2 regions of the Neorhizobium sp. DAR64862/K0K3 genome follow, and region 1 is predicted to be linked to the other one. Evidence: riboswitches for the same ligand, from Rfam matches in the RefSeq annotation. Region 1 holds a riboswitch; the other holds the start of a gene.

The links. A riboswitch is a leader RNA that binds a small molecule or an ion and turns the genes downstream of it on or off. The one in region 1 is predicted to bind cobalamin.
Region 2: linked by a shared signal. The riboswitch ahead of ACQY1L_RS03215 (ABC transporter substrate-binding protein) and the one ahead of ACQY1L_RS15590 (DUF1636 family protein) in region 1 are both predicted to bind cobalamin.

What each region holds. Positions count from the first base shown of each region.
Region 1 covers NZ_CP191449.1:3,216,372-3,222,428, reverse strand. Annotated here, with positions in the region: gene cbiB (adenosylcobinamide-phosphate synthase CbiB) at 1-402, shown strand, start outside; gene ACQY1L_RS15610 (cobyric acid synthase) at 386-1,843, opposite strand; gene cobO (cob(I)yrinic acid a,c-diamide adenosyltransferase) at 1,847-2,461, opposite strand; gene ACQY1L_RS15600 (CbtA family protein) at 2,458-3,228, opposite strand; gene ACQY1L_RS15595 (CbtB domain-containing protein) at 3,243-3,419, opposite strand; cobalamin riboswitch at 3,457-3,657, opposite strand; cobalamin riboswitch at 3,715-3,941, shown strand; gene ACQY1L_RS15590 (DUF1636 family protein) at 4,044-4,472, shown strand; gene cobW (cobalamin biosynthesis protein CobW) at 4,469-5,506, shown strand; gene cobN (cobaltochelatase subunit CobN) at 5,528-6,057, shown strand, end outside.
Region 2 covers NZ_CP191449.1:640,338-646,394, reverse strand. Annotated here, with positions in the region: gene ACQY1L_RS03225 (ABC transporter ATP-binding protein) at 1-428, opposite strand, end outside; gene ACQY1L_RS03220 (FecCD family ABC transporter permease) at 425-1,456, opposite strand; gene ACQY1L_RS03215 (ABC transporter substrate-binding protein) at 1,538-2,545, opposite strand; cobalamin riboswitch at 2,676-2,870, opposite strand; gene ftsZ (cell division protein FtsZ) at 3,164-4,159, shown strand; gene ACQY1L_RS03205 (GcvT family protein) at 4,236-6,057, opposite strand, start outside.

The DNA.
Region 1 (6,057 bases):
TCGCCGCGTCATGAAGCATTCGGCTGGGCCGCGGCCCGGTTCGACGACCTGATCAATCTGCCGGCGTCGCGACTGACGGCGGCGCTGTTCGTTATGGCCGCCGTCTTCGTCAAGGACGCCTCGCCCCGCGATGCCATGCGTGCGATCCGCCGGGACGCCAAGCATCATCGTTCGCCGAATGCCGGCTGGCCGGAAGCGGCGATGGCGGGCGCGCTTGGCATCGCGCTCGCGGGCCCCCGCAGTTACGGCGGCCAGATGCTCGAAGCCCGCTACATGGGAGAGGGCAACCGGACCAACCTGAATTTCGACGATATCACCCGCGCCCTCAAGCTCGCGCGCGTGGCGGATGCGCTGCTGATCGGCCTGTTCGGCATTCTGGCGCTGCTCATCTGGCAATTTTGATCAGTCCGTCGATGTCGAGATGCTGCTCCATATGCGCGGCAAGGCGATCGAGAATGGCATCGACATTCGCTTCGTAATTTAAGCCCGAGACGGTGCCGCCGAGACGCGAGAGCCAGGCCGAACGCTGCCGGTCGTCGCAAAACAATCCGTGCACATAGGTGCCGACCACCCTGCCATCCCTAGACGACGCACCTTCCGGAGTGCCGGCAACGGTCGAGAACGGCCGCGAACAATCGGCGCCGGTGGTATGACCCGTATGCATTTCGTAGCCGGCAAAGGATATCCCGTCGGAGCTGACACCCTCGACAGCCTCCAGCCGCTTTGACGCCGACAGCACGGTTTCGACATCGAGAAGCCCCAGCCCTTCCGCCGAACCGGGAGGGCCCTCCGATCCCTCCGGATCCGATATCCGTCTGCCGAGCATCTGGTACCCGCCGCACAGCCCGAGAACGCGCCCGCCGCGCCTGTAGTGAGCTGCGATATCGGTATCGAAGCCGGCCTCCCTAAGCGCAGCCAGATCCGCGATCGTCGCCTTCGAGCCGACCAGCAGCACGAGATCGCAGTCTCCAGGGATAGCCTCGCCGCGCCTGACACGGATGAGCTCGACATCCGGCTCCGCTTCCAGCGGATCGAGATCGTCGAAATTGGAAATATGCGGCAGGATCGGCACCGCGATGCGCAGTTTCGCGTCGGGCTTGCGCGCAAACGACTGGGTAAGGCCGAGCGCATCTTCTGCCGGCAGAAGTGCTGCATCGGCGAAATGCGGCAACAGTCCGATCGATTGCCAGCCGGTAAACGAACCGATCATCCGCATGCCCTCGGCAAACAAGGCGGGATCGCCGCGAAAACGGTTGACGATAAAGCCGTGGATCATGTCAGCATCCTCAGCATCGATGACGAGTTTGGTGCCGGCGAGGCTCGCAATCACGCCGCCCCGGTCGATATCGCCGATCAGAACCACCGGGACATCGGCAGCGCGGGCAAAACCCATATTGGCAATGTCGTTCTGGCGAAGGTTGATTTCGGACGCGCTGCCAGCCCCTTCGACGAGGACGAGGTCTGCCTTCGCTTTCAGGATCTCGAAGCTCTCAAGCACCCGCGAAAGCAGCCTCGGCTTCAGAAGCTGGTATTCGGCCGCCTTGGCATTGCCCTCGACCCTGCCCTGCACCACCACTTGGGCGCCGACTTCGCTTTGGGGCTTCAACAGAACCGGGTTCATATGGACGCTGAGCGGCACGCTGGCCGCCCTCGCCTGCAGGGCTTGCGCCCGGCCGATCTCGCCGCCATCGGCAGTGACCGCAGCATTGTTGGACATGTTCTGCGGCTTGAAGGGCAGGACACTCAAGCCCCGCAGCGTGAAGACGCGGGCAAGCCCGGCAACGACCAGCGACTTGCCCACATCCGAGCCTGTCCCCTGAAACATGAGAGCGCGCGCCACCACCCGTCAGAACTCGATGCCGGCCTGGGCTTTGACGCCGGCCTTGAAGTGATGCTTGACGAGCGTCATCTCGGTCACCAGATCCGCCGCCTCGATCAGAGCCGGTTTTGCATTACGGCCGGTGACGACCACGTGCAGATCCGCCCGGCGCGCCTGTAACTGGGCAACGACCGTTTCGAGATCGAGATAATCGTAACGCAACGCGATATTGAGTTCGTCGAGAATGACGAGGCCGATCGTTTCATCCGCCATCAGTTCGAGTGCCATGCCCCAGGCCTTCTCGGCAGCGGCGATGTCGCGTTTGAGATCCTGGGTTTCCCAGGTAAAGCCCTCGCCCATCGTGTGCCAGGCAATGCGGTCACCGAACACAGCAAGCGCCGGCTGCTCGCCGGTTGACCATGCGCCCTTGATGAACTGCACGATGCCGACGCGGCGGTTGTGGCCGAGCGTCCGCAAGGCCAGCCCGAAGGCCGCCGTAGACTTGCCCTTGCCGGAGCCGGTATGAACCATGAGGAGCCCCTTCTCGACGGTCTTCTCCGCGACTTCGGCATCCTGAACCGCCTTGCGGTTTTCCATCTTGGCGCGGTGGCGCTGCTCGGTGGTCTGATCGATTTCCTTCAACGGACTGCAAGCTCCTTGGACGTGGTCGAAATTTCCTCACCAGCACGAAAACGCTCGCGAATGACGCCGGAAAGCGCTCCGAGAACGGCCCAGAAGACGAGGTTCGTCGCGTAGACGGCATTGACGAACCGCGCATGCAGGTCGATCGGTACTGCGCTGTCATGGGTCGGCGGCAGCGGTGCACCGATGATGTGCGGCGCAACGAGCAGGACCACCGCGAGCGCTGCAAGAAGGGCGGAGCGGGTATAGGCAAGCAGGCCAAGGGCCAGGGCAGTGCAGACGGCCGTCGCAATCCACCAGATCTGCCGCGGTCCGAGTTCGGCGACGGGCATGCCCGGAAGTTCCGGCGGCAGGCCAAGGCCGGGTGCGAGGCTGACGGTGAGGAAGCCAGCAATGCCGAACATCAATCCGCCGCGCCATCCGCCAAACCCGCCGAGTGCTTCGGCAATGGCGATGGCAACCAGCGCAAAACCGATGGCAGAAAGCGCATTGGCCGCAGCCGTGTAGGCAAAGCGCTCGATCCCGTCAGCCGGCGCCCATGCCTCTTCGGCGGGATCATGCTGAGCGGAAGCCGGCGCTGCAGTGCTGGCTACCGTATTCGGAGCTGTGCCATGGCTATGTCCAGCGCCGTTGCCGCCGGCGTGTTCATAGGTCTCCGCTGCGAGAATAAGCGGCACGACGGAAAAGCTTTGCATCACGGTCATCAGGACACCGGACAAAAGCCCTGCGATCACCGCCGTGAGGACGATGTTACGAAACAGCGACATTGGGGAAATTCCTCTTAGTGGCAGGGAAAGGCCAGCGAGTGGCGCGTATCGTGAGCCGCATTGTGCACGGCCTCGATGTGCGAGAAGCCGACAAAGCCGACGATGAACAGGCCGAGTACGGCCGTCATGCCAAGAGGAATGATTTTCGATGCGGACACGCTGGCTGCACCGGCAGCAGAGTTCGTAACCATGGACGTCGTCTTTCTGCCCTCCACCCGAGGGCTTTCACTGTGCCTATCGTCTCCGGCAGGTCTCCTGGCTCGCGGATCGAACGCCTCTGATCCGCCTTCCCGGATGTCTCCAGTGGCATGTTGAGCAGAGACTTTCCGCTTACAGTTGCGGGGGCAGCCGCGGGTTTGACGCCAAGATGTCGTCGCACCGCATTCCCTTCGATGAGCCCTCTCGGGCACCAAAGACAGGGTCACTATAGACGGTTTCCCCAGACGGGCAATCGCCTTTGCGACATTGACACTGCCCTGCGACAAGGCTTAGGTGACTGCGATACGGTCCCTTGCCGGCAACGGTAGGGGCTAAGAGAGAATGCGGTGCGAGCCCGGGATCGTCTTTTAGATCCCATGGTTCAATGCCGCGGCTGCCCCCGCAACTGTAAGCGGCGAGCCATCCTGCCACTATGGCCACTGGAGAAATCCGGGAAGGCAGGCGGATGGTGACGACCCGCGAGCCAGGAGACCTGCCGTTCGAAAACGTGCCTTTCCGGGCGGGGTGCTCCGGTAAAGCTTCTTTCACTCTGCAGGATAGGCTTGCCTTCCTGTCGTGCACCCCGATGTTATTGACTTGGGCGGTAGTGCGACACGATGGCAATTGACGAACGAAAAGACGAGCGCGATGCGTCCGCAGACGGCCTCGCCGGCGAGCCGGATGTGACGATCTTCGTCTGCACCAATTGTCGCGAGGCCGCCGATAGCCAGGCGCGCCCGGGCATCGGCCTGATGGACGCCCTCCGCAAAGCTGCCGCCGGCAAGCCTCTTTCCGTCAAACCCGTCACCTGTCTTGCCAACTGCGAAAAAGGCCCAAGTGCTGCCTTCAACCATCGCTCCGGCTGGTCCTATGTCTTTGGTCATCTGTCGCTCGACACGGTCGAGGACATCCTGGTCGGCGCGATGATGCTGGCTGACGACGAGCGCGGTTTACTTCCCCTTCGCGGCCGCCCCATGTGCCTTCGCGGCAAGGGCATGACGGCCCGCATTCCCCCATTCCAGCACCACGAGGACCTGCCTTCATGAGCGTTTCATTCGACCGCGTTCCCTGCACCGTGATCACCGGGTTTCTCGGTGCCGGCAAGACGACGCTGATCCGTCACCTGATCGAAAACCTCAAGGGCAAGCAGCTCGCGATCATCGTCAACGAGTTCGGCGATGTCGGCATCGATGGCGACGTGTTGAAGAGCTGCGGCATCGAAAGCTGCCCTGATGACAACATCATCGAACTTGCCAACGGCTGCATCTGCTGCACCGTCGCCGATGATTTCGTTCCGGCGATCGACCAGATCCTGGCCCGCGAACCGCGCGTGGACCACATCCTCATCGAAACCTCCGGCCTTGCCCTGCCGAAGCCTCTCGTCCAAGCCTTCCAGTGGCCGGATGTGAAGGCCCGCGTCACCGTGGACGCCGTCATTGCCGTGGTGGACGGTCTGGCTCTCGCGCAAGGTCGCGTTGCAGACGATCACGAAGCGCTGGAAGCCCAGCGCAGCGAGGACAGCTCGATCGATCATGACGACCCGGTCGAGGAAGTGTTCGAGGACCAGATCGCCTGCGCCGACATGATCGTGCTGACCAAGACCGACCTTCTCGACCAGGCTTCGCTTGCCGCCGCCAAGGGCCGCGTCCAGGCGCATCTGCCGCGCGCGGTGAAGATCGTGCCGGCCGCAAACGGCGCCGTCGATCCGAGCGTGCTGATCGGTCTCGGTCTTGCCGTCGAGGACGATATCGAAAACCGCAAGACGCATCACGATGACGAGCTGGATCACGATCACGACGATTTCGACAGTTTCGTCATCGATATTCCAGCCGTTGCCGATGCGGACGAACTCGCTGCCCGCATTTCCGCCACGGCGGAAGCGGAAAACGTGCTGCGCATCAAGGGTTTTGTCGACGTCGCGAACAAGCCGATGCGCCTTCAGGTGCAGGCGGTCGGTTCGCGCGTGAACCATTATTTCGACCGCGCCTGGGGTGCAGGCGAGACCCGACAGAGCCGCCTCGTCGTGATCGGCGAAAAGGGCATGGACCGGGCTGCAATCGAAAAGATGCTGGCGGCGTAAGAGGGTTTTAGAAGGAAAAGGATGCATATTCTCGCCACCACTTCGTCGTCGCTCGACGACCTGATCGAGCCGGTCGACCTCAACCAGTCGCCGGCAGATGTGGTGGTGCTGTCTTTTTCCGGCAGCGACCTGAATGGCATCGCAGCGGGTTGGAGCGATGGCAAGGCGAGCCTCTGCCTCACCAATATCTCCGACCTTCGCCATCCGATGTCCGTCGACCTGTGGCTCGAAAAGACCGCTGCCCATGCGCGCTTCATCCTCGTGCGCATTCTCGGCGGCTATGATCGCTGGGCCTATGGCGCCGATCAGCTGTCGCGGCTGGCGAAGCGCAAGAAGATCCCGCTCGCGATGCTGCCGGGGGAATGCAGCATCAGCGATGACCGCCTGGCCGCTGCCTCGACCGTGCCCGATGCGACGCTGATGGACGTTCTCGCCTTCTTCCGCGAAGGCGGACCGGACAATATGCAGCGTCTGGCGCGCCGCCTGGATGCCCTGGCAAGCGGCGAAACGCAAAGCTTGCCGACCGCGACGCCGATGCCGAAGCGGGGATT
Region 2 (6,057 bases), 920 kb from region 1:
AACTGCTCGCGGCGGTCGTCCAGCCCGACGCGGACCAGCGCCTCGGTCACGATCCGGTCGTCCTCTTGCGTCCATGGCGACAGCGCCGACCGGTATGGTGTGCGTCCAAGCCGGACCACGTCGATGACGGTGACATTCGCCTCGGTTGCCGAATGCTGTTCGACCACGGAAACCCGGCGGGCGAGCTCGCGCCGTCCGAAACCGCTCATCGGCTTGCCATCGAGCGTGACCTTGCCGGCGGCGGGTGGCCGCAGACCCGCAAGCAGGCGGATCAGTGACGACTTGCCGGAACCATTGGGCCCGATCAGCCCGAGCGTCCAGCCCTCATCGACCGACACGGTGACGCCATCGACGATGACCTTGCGCCCGGCGAGCCAGCGAACCGCACTGGCGGCCAAGACCGGGGCGGACACGGGGTCAGATGTCATGCGACCCTCCTTGCCCGATAGAGAATGACGCAGAAGAAGGGAACGCCGACCAGCGCCGTCACCACCCCGATCGGCAGGATCTGCGGTGCGATGACGATGCGCGAGACGATATCGGCGAGCACCATGAACAACGCACCGATCAGCGCACAGGCAGGCAGAAGCCGGATATGGCCGGGACCGACGATAAACCGGGCCGCATGCGGAATGACGAGCCCGACAAAGCCGATCGCACCCACCATGCTGACGATCGTCGCTGTCATCAGCGCCGTGACGAGCAGCAGCACCACGCGGACCCGTCGGACCGCGATGCCGAGCGACCGCGCCGCATCCTCGCCGAAGGTAAACGCGTCGAGCGCCCGCGCATGCCAGATGCAGACGATGAGGCCGATGGTGACGACCGATGCGGCCAGCGTCACCTCCGGCCAGCGGACTCCTGCCAAGCTGCCGAGCAGCCAGAACATCACGCTGCGCGCCTGTTCGGCATTGGCAGACGTCGAGACGATGTAGGAGGTCAGCGCATTGAACAATTGCGAGGCGGCAACGCCGGCCAGAATCGTCCGGTCCGCCGTCTGGCGTCCGCTCGACAGCATCACCACGAAGATAAAGGCGATCAGCGCGCCGGCAAAAGCTCCGGCGGAAAGCGAGATTGCGCCCGCCCCAAACCCAAGCAGCATGACGCTGACAGCACCCGTCGAGGCTCCGGCCGAAATGCCGAGAACATAGGGTTCGGCAAGCGAGTTCCGCAGGAGCGACTGCAGGATCGCCCCCGACAGCGCCAGCCCGGCGCCGCAAAATGCCGCGACCAGCGACCGTGACAGGCGATAATCCCAGATCACCGCTTCCTGGATGCGCGGCAGTGCCATGGCGGTCAGACCGAGCCGGTTCGTCACCGCCGCAATCGTCGTCTCCATGGGAATGGTCATCTCACCGATCGCCACCCCGGCAACGATGGCGACGAGGAGCGCTAAGAGCACCAGGAACACGCCTGCGGCACCTAGCGCCCAACGTCCGATACGGGATCGCGTCACTTGGGGCGCCTGGGCAGGTCGGGCAAATTCGCCTCATCGACGATGGCGGAAACAGGGAAAGATATCATCTCCCGCCGCACCCTAGTTCGCAAGGCCGAAGGACTGGATGCACCGGGCGAGTGTCTCGATGCCCTCGATCGTGCGGATCGTCGGGTTCATCGACTGGGCGTCCATCATCACGAAACGTCTGTTTTTCACAGCGTCCAGCTGGCTGACGACGGGATCGGTTTCGAGGAACTTGATCTTCACGGCCGGATCATCCGCGGCATAGCGGCGACGGTCCATGGTGGCGACGACGATGACGGAGGGGTTGGCCTCAGCAATCGTTTCCCAGCCCACCAGCGGCCATTCTTCTTCCGTCGTCACCACATTGCGGGCGCCGATCGTTTGAAGGATGTAGGCCGGTGCGCTGTTCTTGCCGGCGATAAAGGCATCGCCCTTGGTTTCCTTGCTGGAATACCAGAAGACGATCGGCAGGTTCTTTAGCTCAACGCCCTTGATCGATGCGACGGCTGCGGCTTCGCGCTGTTTCAAGTCTGCGATCAGGGCCGTGCCCTTGTCCTCGACGTCGAAGATCTTCGAGAGCTCGGTAATCTCGCGGTAGATCAGGTCCATCTTGAACAGTTCGTTGCGAACGCCGTCCCCGCCATCGACATTGGTCTTGGCGACGCAATCGGCGGGCGAGACATAGGTGTTGATGCCGAGATCGGAAAACTGCTCGCGCTTGCCGACGGACCCCATCGGCCCGACATGCCACTCGAACTCGGCAGCGACCAGATCCGGTTCGAGACTGACGACCGATTCAAAGCTCGGGTCGTTGTCAGCAAGCCGTTTGATCTTCGCATCAACTCCGGCATAGTGCGAAAGCACCGGCCCGACCCAGACCGCGGTGCCCGCCACCTTGTCGGCCAACCCGAGCGAATAAAGCACTTCGGTCATGCCCTGACCGATCGAGACGATCTTCTCGGGCGCCTTGTCGAACGTGACGGGGCGACCGCAATTCTCGATCGTCAGCGGGTAGCTGGTCGGTGCGGCAAAGGCGAATGTGGGAAGTGCCGCAACTACGGCGGCGATAAGCCCTGATTTCATGTCCTGTCCTTTAATGATCGGAAAAAAGGGCAGGACGACTTGAAGCCGCATCGCGGCTCGACGTCAAAATGGCGCACGAGCGCATTGCTTGCGTCATAATCATCTCCCTGCCGGAACCCCTCGTCCGGTGTTGGTTGTCCATGCCACGGCAGGTCTCCTGACTTGCGGCTCGAACGCCTTCCATCGCCTTCCCGATCGGATGATCAGTGGTATCGATGGCTGGCTCGCCGCTTACAGTTGCGAGGGCAGTCGCGGAGTGGGCCCGAAAGCTTCACCGCATTCCCTTTTCATCTGCGATTGCAGAACCGTAGCGCCCCAACTGATAGGGAACACACCGATGCTTGTCCAGAGCGATCCCCGCGCGATCTCTGCCGTTGTCGAGTGTAATAGTATAACATACCGCTTTACGCAACGGTCTATTTTGGATAGGTCGCGACCATTGTCAGGCGTTCAATTCAGGGATGCTGTACATTAAATCGCGAAGACATCGCCCTCACCCTACTCCTGCCTCTTTGGCCTGACAGCGCTCTGGTCTATGACCTTGCGGACAGATAGCCTGCGGGGCGATTCGCCGTCCTTCTGGTATGGGACGACCGGAAGGAGCTGAAGGAGACGAAGATGACGGATATTAAGAGCGGCTTGACCGAATTGAAACCGCAGATAACCGTGATCGGTGTCGGAGGCGGTGGCGGTAACGCGATCAACAACATGATCACGGAAAATCTCCACGGCGTGGAATTCATCGCCGCCAATACGGATGCCCAGGTTCTGGCGACATCCAAGGCGTCGCGCCGCATCCAACTGGGTGCGCAGGTGACCGAAGGTCTCGGTGCTGGCTCACTGCCGGATATCGGCCGCGCGGCCGCCGAAGAATCGATCGACGAGATCATGGATCATCTCGCCGGCTCGCACATGTGTTTCGTCACCGCCGGCATGGGTGGTGGAACCGGAACCGGTGCCGCGCCAGCGATTGCACGCGCAGCACGCTCTGCCGGCATCCTGACGGTTGCGGTCGTCACAAAACCCTTCTCGTTCGAAGGACATCGCCGCATGAAGACGGCAAACGAAGGCATCGAAGCCCTGCGTGAAGCCGCCGATACGGTCATCGTCATTCCGAACCAGAACCTGTTTCGCATTGCCGACGCCAAAACCAGCTTCGCCGACGCCTTCATGATCGCAGACCGCGTGCTGTTTTCGGGCGTCAGCTGCATCACCGACCTGATCGTCAAGGAAGGCCTGATCAACCTCGACTTCGCCGACGTGAAATCGGTGATGAAGGGCATGGGTCGTGCGATGATGGGAACCGGCGAAGCATCCGGCGATGGCCGCGCGCTGATCGCCGCCGAAGCCGCAATCGCCAATCCGCTGCTCGACGACATCTCGATGAAGGGCGCCAAGGGCGTGCTCATCTCGATCTCAGGCGGTACCGACATGACACTGTTCGAAGTCGATGAAGCTGCGAGCCGCATCCGTGACGAAGTCGAAGCCGAGGCCGACATCGTCGTCGGCGCCATCTTCGACAAGAACCTCGACGGCAAGTTCCGCGTGTCGGTCGTCGCAACCGGCCTCAACGGCAACCAGCAGGGCTCTTCATCCCCGACTGCGCAGTACTAAGATCAGTCTCAGCTAATAAAAAAAACGCTCCGTGGACATCCGCGGAGCGTTTTTTGTTTGTCAGACCCGAAGCCGATCAGCTTCTCGGCTTGAGATTTTCAGGGTCGTAGAGCGGCTTGTAACCGACCGCTGCGACTTCCACCGGGAAGGCCTCGTTGAAATAGTCCACCGTCAGTTTCCGGCCGACCTGGCAATGCGACCAGGGCAGATAGGCGAGCGCGATGTTTTTGCCAATCGTCGGGCCATAGGCGATCGAGGTCGTGTAGGAACGGCGTCCGAGTTCATCGATCAGAACTTCGCCCGTGTCAGGATCCATCACCGGCAGCGAGCCGACCGGATAGCGGGCGACGCCGGACGCATCGACATTGTCGGTCATGACAAGCGTGCAGAGCATCGCCGGCTGATGGTCGCGGGCCTTGTATTCGAGATGTTTCGCCTTGCCGCAGAAATCCGCTTCCTTCACCTTCGGACGGGCAAGATCTGCCTCAATCAGGTTGTACTGGGTCAGGAGATCGCCGTTCTGCAGGCGCAGGCTCTTTTCCATGCGGCGTGAGTTGGCATAGGTCTCGACGCCGAAGGCCATCACGCCGGTGGCGCGCAGCGCGTCCCAGACGGCAACGCCGTCCTCGTATTTCATATGCAGTTCCCAGCCCTGCTCGCCGACGTAGGAGATGCGGAACGCCGTGACATGCTTGCCGGCGATCTCGATAGGCTTGATCGCGGCAAAGGCGAAGTTCTCGACATTGAGACCATCGGGGTCGGCCACGACCTTCTTCAGCGTCTCGCGCGCGTTCGGGCCCCAGATGCCGATGGTGATGAACTGTTCCGAGACATCGGTGATTGTGACGTCGAGGCCACGATCCTGCGCGACACGCTTCATGTAGAGCAGGTCCCGCGGGCCGGCATCGGCGCCGTTGACGAGACGGCCGCGGTCAGCCAGACGGAAGACGGTGAAATCTGCCCGCACCATGCCCTCGTCGTCGAGGAAGTGGGTGTAGATACCCTTGCCGATATTGCCGTCGCCACCGATCTTGGCCGCACACAGCCATTCGAGCAGCTCGACATGGTCGGGCCCCTCGATATCGACCATGTGGAAATGCGACAGGTTGACGATGCCGCAATCCTCGCTCATCGCCAGATGCTCGGCGTTCGACACGCGCCAGAAGTGGCGGCTGTCCCACTCGTTTTCGCGCTTCGGCACCCGGTCGCCGTATTTCTCGAGAAGATGCTCGTTGGCGGCGTAACCGTGGGCACGCTCCCAGCCGCCGAGTTCCATGAAGTAACCGCCCAATTCCTTTTCGCGGTCGTGGAACGGCGAGCGCTTTGCGCCACGGCCCGTCGCGTAGGGTTCGCGCGGGTGGACGGCCGGGAAATAGATCTTCTGGGCAGCCTCGAAGGTGCGGCCCTCGATGAACTCTTCGGTCAACTGATGGGGATAGAAGCGCGCGTAATCGATCGAGTTGTGGTCGATCTCGGTGCGACCGTCGGTCATCCAGTCGGCGATCAGCTTGCCATAGGCCGGGCCGTCCTTGACCCAGATGGCAACGCAGTACCAGAGCCCGCGCACCTTCTGGCTTTCGCCGCAGGAGGCACCGCCGCCGGCCGACACCTGCAAGAGGCCGTTGAACGAATGCCCTTCGTTATAGCCGAGTTCGCCGAGGATCGGCGTCAGCTCGATCGCCTTTTCCAGCGGCTCGATGATCTGTTCCATGTCGAGATCGCGCTGCGACGGCGACAGCCGCGCTTCGTGCTTTTCAAGAATGTCGCGGGGATGACAGAGGCGCGGATGGGTGGTCTCGTAGTAACCCCACTCGATCTGACCACCCTCGGTCGTCTTCGGATCGCCGGTGTCGCGCATATAGGCCGAATTGCCCTGGTCGCGCAAAAGCGGATAGCCG